Cupriavidus taiwanensis LMG 19424: one gene and its partner. The protein of the gene in region 2 interacts with the protein of the main gene of each other region in a pairwise test. Links are inferred from orthologs where the notes say so. Each region holds a gene or a part of one and is shown on either strand. Other genes may lie near its edges.

Region 1 (2,999 bases), 320 kb from region 2 along the record:
CGCCGCACCAGATCTGGCCGATCGGGTTGGCCACGCCGCGGCCGGCGATGTCCGGGGCCGAGCCGTGCACCGGCTCGAACAGGCTGGGGAAGGTGCGGTCCGGATTGATGTTGCCCGACGGCGCGATGCCGATGGTGCCAGTGCAGGCCGGGCCCAGGTCGGACAGGATATCGCCGAACAGGTTGCTCGCCACCACCACGTCGAACCAGTCCGGATGCTGGACGAAATGCGCGGTGAGGATGTCGATGTGGTACTTGTCGACCTTGATGCCAGGATAATTCGCCGCCATCGCCTCGACCCGCTCGTCCCAGTACGGCATCGTGATCGAGATGCCGTTGGACTTGGTCGCCGAGGTCAGGTGCTTTTTCGGACGCTTCTGGGCCAGTTCAAAGGCGAACTTCAGGATGCGGTCGACGCCGGTGCGGCTCATCACCGTTTCCTGCACCACGATCTCGCGCTCGGTGCCGGGGAACATGCGCCCGCCGATGCTGGAATACTCGCCCTCGGTGTTCTCCCGCACCACGTAGAAATCGATGTCGCCGGGCTGGCGGCCGGCCAGCGGGCTGCGGATGCCCGGCATCAGCCGCACCGGGCGCAGGTTCACGTACTGGTCGAACGAGCGGCGGAACTGCAGCAGCGAACCCCACAGCGAGACATGGTCGGGCACCGCGTCAGGCCAGCCGACCGCGCCGAAATAGATGGCGTCGTACTTGACCAGCGTGTCGAACCAGTCGTCCGGCAGCATCTTGCCGTGGCGGGCGTAATAGTCGCAGCTGGAAAAATCGAAATGATCCCACTGGAAGTCGATGCCGAAGCGGCGCGCCGCGGCGTCCATCACCCGGATGCCCTCGGGCATGACTTCCGTGCCGATTCCGTCTCCGGGAATTACGGCAATCTTGTATTGACTCATCGTTCTCGGGATTGCTAGCAGGTATGGCGACGCCCATGGCTGGCCCATTGGCACCGCACGGGAGCGCCCGCGGGTTGCTTGGCAGCGGCGCGGGGGCGCGGGATAATGTCTGCATTTTATTGCAAAGCGGCAGCCCGCTGCCGACCGGTGCCCCGATATGTGCCAGTTGCTAGGCATGAACTGCGCCACGCCGACCGACGTGACGTTCTCCTTCACCGGCTTCGCCGCCCGCGGCGGCGTGACCGACCACCACGCCGACGGCTTCGGCGTCGCCTTCTTCGAGGACAAGGCCTGCCGCCTGTTCATCGACAACCAGTCCGCCGGCACGTCGCCGGTGGCCGACCTGATCAAGCGCTATCCGATCAAGTCGAAGAACGTCATCTCGCATATCCGCAAGGCCACGCAGGGCACTGTGCTGCTGGAGAACTGCCACCCGTTCATGCGCGAGCTGTGGGGCCGGCACTGGATCTTTGCCCACAACGGCGACCTGCACGGCTTCACCCCGTTCCTGTCCGGCGTCTACCAGCCGGTGGGCGATACCGACAGCGAGCTGGCCTTCTGCACACTGATGCAGGGCCTGCGCAAGCGTTTCCCGGGCTCGCAGCCGCCGCTGAACGAGCTGGGGCATGCGCTGGCCGACATCACCCGCGAAATCACGCTGCACGGCGTGTTCAACTACCTGCTGTGCAACGGGCAGGCGCTGTTCGCCCACTGCTCGACCCGCCTCTACTACATCGTGCGGCAATGGCCGTTCTCGACCGCGCACCTGATCGACGCCGACCTGTCGATCGATTTCGCCCAGGTCACCACGCCGGACGACCGCGTCGCCGTGATCGCCACCGCGCCGCTGACCGACAACGAGACCTGGACCCAGTTCGCCCCGGGCGAGCTGATCATGTTCGAGGACGGGCGCCCGACCATGACGCTGAGCGTGCCGATCCCGCCCGAGGTGCAGGCCAAGAACGCGGCCAATACTGCCTGTACCTGAGCGGCCTGCACCGGAGCAGATCCGCGCCAGGAAAAAAGGGACGCCGAAGCGTCCCTTTTTTTTCATGAGTGGGCAATCCGCTCAGTGATGCAGGATCTTCGACAGGAACTGGCGCGCGCGCTCCGAACGGGCGTCGATATTGCCGAAGAACTCTTCCTTGTCGGCGTCCTCGACGATCTTGCCCTGGTCCATGAAGATCACGCGGTTGGCCACCTTGCGCGCGAAGCCCATTTCGTGGGTCACGCACATCATGGTCATGCCTTCCTGCGCCAGCTGAACCATCACGTCCAGCACTTCGTTGACCATTTCCGGGTCCAGCGCGGAGGTGGGCTCGTCGAACAGCATGCAGATCGGGTCCATCGACAGCGCACGTGCAATTGCCACGCGCTGCTGCTGGCCGCCCGACAGCTGGCCGGGGTACTTGTCGGCCTGGCTCTTCAGGCCCACGCGCTCGAGGTACTTCAGGCCCTTGGCCATGGCCTCGTCCTTCGAACGGCCAAGTACCTTCATCTGCGCGATGGTCAGGTTCTCGGTGATCGACAGGTGCGGGAACAGCTCGAAGTTCTGGAACACCATGCCCACGCGCGAACGCAGCTTGGGCAGGTTGGTCTTGGGATTGCCCACCGAAGTGCCGTCGACCAGGATGTCGCCCTTCTGGAACGGCTCCAGCGCGTTGACGGTCTTGATCAGCGTGGACTTGCCCGAACCCGACGGGCCGCACACCACCACCACTTCACCCTTGGCAACCTTGGTGGTGCAATCGGTCAGCACCTGGAAGGAGCCGTACCACTTGGAAACGTTATTGATTTCGATCATACAGCCACCTTTTTCTGGTAACGCTTGACCAGCAGCGAAGCGGAAAAACAAATGATGAAGTACACCAGGCCGGCGAACAGCAGCATCTCGACGATACGGCCGTCGCGCTCGCCGATGCCGTAGGCCTGGCCGAAGAAGTCCGCCAGCGCGCTCACGTACACCAGCGACGTATCCTGGAACAGGATGATGCCCTGGGTCAGCAGCAGCGGCACCATGTTGCGGAACGCCTGCGGCAGGATCACCAGCCGCATCGACTGCCCATAGGTCATGCCCAGGGCCTGCGCG
Region 2 (2,998 bases):
TCCTGCCCGGTGATCATCTCGGTCACCGGATGCTCGACCTGCAGGCGCGTGTTCATCTCCATGAAGTAGAACGAGCCGTTCTGGTTGGCGATGAACTCGACCGTGCCCGCCCCGACGTAACCCACCGCCTTGGCCGCGGCCACCGCCGCTTCGCCCATGGCGCGGCGGCGTTCCTCGGTCATGCCCGGCGCCGGCGCTTCCTCCAGCACCTTCTGGTGGCGCCGCTGCACCGAGCAGTCGCGCTCGAACAGGTAGACGCAGTTGCCGTGGGTGTCGGCGAACACCTGGATCTCGATATGGCGCGGGCGCGTCAGGTACTTCTCGACCAGCACCTTGTCGTCGCCGAAGCTGGCAGACGCCTCGCGCTTGACCGACGCCAGCGCGGCCTCGAAGCCGTCGCCGGACTCGACCACGCGCATGCCCTTGCCGCCGCCGCCCGCGCTGGCCTTGAGCAGCACCGGGTAGCCGATGCGGTCGGCCTCGCGGCGCAGCAGCGCCGGGTCCTGGTCCTCGCCGTGGTAGCCGGGCACCAGCGGCACCGACGCCTTTTCCATCAGCTGCTTGGCCGCGCTCTTGCTGCCCATCGCGTGGATGGCGGACGCCGGCGGGCCGATAAAGACCAGCCCCGCCGCGGCGCAGGCCTCGGCGAAGGCTTCGTTCTCGGACAGGAAGCCGTAGCCCGGGTGGATGGCCTGGGCGCCGGTCTCCTTCGCCATCTCGATGATATGGTCGGCGCGCAGGTAGCTGTCGCGCGCGGCGGCGCCGCCGATATGCACGGCCTCGTCGCAGAAGGCGACGTGGCGCGCCTCCGCGTCGGCATCGGAATACACCGCGACGGTGCGGATGCCCAGCCGGCGGCAGGTGGCGGCCACGCGGCAGGCGATTTCACCGCGGTTGGCGATCAGGATCTTGTTGAACATGCGCCCTCCTTGTTATCCCTAACCGGGATATTACGGCGGCGCGCCGTCCAGCGGGCACTTTCCTGTCACATCATCCCGCGTAGCCCTCGGCGCGGATGTCGAGGCGGGCCAGCAGCGCGCGGTCGCGGTCGGCCTGCGGGTTGCCGGTGGTCAGCAGCTTTTCGCCGTAGAAGATCGAATTGGCGCCGGCCATGAAGCACAGCGCCTGCAGCGCTTCGTCCATGGCCTCGCGGCCGGCCGACAGGCGCACCATGGCGCGCGGCATGGTGATGCGCGCCACGGCAATGGTGCGCACGAATTCGAACGGGTCCAGCGCCTCGGTGCCGGCCAGCGGCGTGCCCTCGACCTGCACCAGGTTGTTGATCGGCACCGATTCCGGATACGGGTCCATGTTGGCGAGCTGCGCGATCAGGCCCGCGCGCGCCTCGCGCGACTCGCCCATGCCGACGATGCCGCCGCAGCAGACGTTGATGCCGGCGTCGCGCACATAGCCGATGGTGTCGAGCCGGTCCTGGTAGGTACGCGTGGTGATGATCTTGCCGTAGAACTCGGGCGAGGTATCGAGGTTGTGGTTGTAGTAGTCCAGGCCGGCTTCCTTGAGCTGCTGCGCCTGCTCTGCCTTGAGCATGCCCAGCGTGACGCAGGTCTCCAGGCCCATCGCCTTGACCTCGCGCACCATGTCCATCACCGGCTCCAGGTGGCGGTCCTTGGGGCTGCGCCAGGCCGCGCCCATGCAGAAGCGCGTGGCGCCATTGGCCTTGGCCGCGCGCGCGGCGTCGAGCACCTCCTCCAGCGCCATCAGCTTTTCGGCTTTCACGCCGGCGTCGTGGTGCGCGCTCTGCGGGCAGTAGCCGCAATCCTCCTCGCAGCCGCCGGTCTTGATCGACAGCAGCGTCGACAGCTGCACGGTGTTGGCATCGAAGTGTTCGCGGTGCACCTGCTGGGCGCGGAACAGCAGGTCGTTGAACGGCAGCGCGAACAGCGCGGCCACGTCATCGACGCGCCACTTGGCGTCGTCGGGCAAGGCATGCGGGCGCGCGGTCTGGCGCAGCGATTCGGCGGAGATGGTGGTAACGGTGTGGGCTTGGGTCATGATCGATGAAATGTTGTGTTCAGGCAGCGAGGCCGGCGGCCTCGGCCTGGTATCGGGTGGCGGCGGCCAGCAGCGGCGCAAGGTCGAGCCGGTCGGCGGCGGCGGCGGGCCCCAGTTGCCAGGGCAGCTCGCCCAGGCATGGCGCGTCCAGCGCGGCATGGAGCGTGGCGATGTTCTCGTCGGCCAGCAGCATGTCCGGGTCGACCCGGTTGGCGATCCAGCCGGCCAGCGGCAGGCCGCGCGCGCGGATGGCTTCGGCGGTCAGCATGGCGTGGTTCAGGCAGCCGAGCCGGATGCCGACCACCAGTACCACCGGCACGCTCAGCATCACGGCGAGATCGGCGGTGTTCCAGCGCACCGCGCCGGCGTCGAGCGGCACGTTGAAGCCACCCACGCCCTCGACCACCACGGCATCGGCCTGGCGGCGCAGCGCGTCGAAGGCATCGCGGATCGGCGCGCGCGTGATGCGCACGCCTTCCTGCGCGGCGGCCAGGTGCGGCGCGCATGGCGTGCGCAGCAGGAACGGGCAGGTCTGGCCCAGCGGCACCGCGACCGAGCTGGCGGCGCGCAGCTGCGCCACGTCGTCGTTGTGCCAGTGGCCGTCACGCCATTCGCTGCCGCTGGCGACCGGCTTCATGCCGGCGGTGCGGTAGCCCGCGGCATGGAGCGCATGCAGCAGCGTGGCGCTGGCGTGGGTCTTGCCGACGCCGGTATCGGTGCCGGTGACAAAGCAGGCGAAGGGCGCCACGAGAGAGGCGGGCGCGCGCGGGTTCATGCGGCCTCCCGCTGCGCCACCGCGGCGCTCAGCGCCTCGAGCAGGCGGCGCACATCGGCCTCGGTGTGCGCCGCCGACAGCGTGATGCGCAGCCGCGCCGTGCCCTCCGGCACGGTCGGCGGACGGATCGCGCCGACGCGGATGCCGTCGGCCTCCAGCGCGGCCGACAGCGCCAGCGCGGCCCCGTTGTCGCCGACGATCAGCGGCTGC

What was found. The genes of interacting proteins can lie anywhere in the genome.
Region 1: the proteins of bioB (region 2) and RALTA_RS02110 interact in binary tests that used the Escherichia coli proteins (3 or more experiments, as listed by UniProt). The link is inferred for Cupriavidus taiwanensis LMG 19424 from one-to-one orthologs.

The regions. Positions count from the first base shown.
Region 1 is NC_010528.1:441,011-444,009, reverse strand. Bases 56-2,982 are described here. They hold RALTA_RS02110 (class II glutamine amidotransferase), read left to right. Parts: upstream 56-1,067; coding sequence 1,068-1,898; downstream 1,899-2,982. Other genes in these bases: gltK (glutamate/aspartate ABC transporter permease GltK), read right to left, coding at 2,711-2,982; RALTA_RS02105 (amino acid ABC transporter ATP-binding protein), read right to left, coding at 1,980-2,714; RALTA_RS02115 (tartrate dehydrogenase), read right to left, coding at 56-910. Also shown: more of RALTA_RS02115, read right to left, coding at 1-55; more of gltK, read right to left, coding at 2,983-2,999.
Region 2 is NC_010528.1:122,559-125,556, reverse strand. Bases 3-2,928 are described here. They hold bioB (biotin synthase BioB), read right to left. Parts: upstream 2,014-2,928; coding sequence 991-2,013; downstream 3-990. Other genes in these bases: bioF (8-amino-7-oxononanoate synthase), read right to left, coding at 2,785-2,928; bioD (dethiobiotin synthase), read right to left, coding at 2,033-2,788; RALTA_RS00630 (acetyl/propionyl/methylcrotonyl-CoA carboxylase subunit alpha), read right to left, coding at 3-920. Also shown: more of RALTA_RS00630, read right to left, coding at 1-2; more of bioF, read right to left, coding at 2,929-2,998. UniProt on the Escherichia coli protein: Catalyzes the conversion of dethiobiotin (DTB) to biotin by the insertion of a sulfur atom into dethiobiotin via a radical-based mechanism.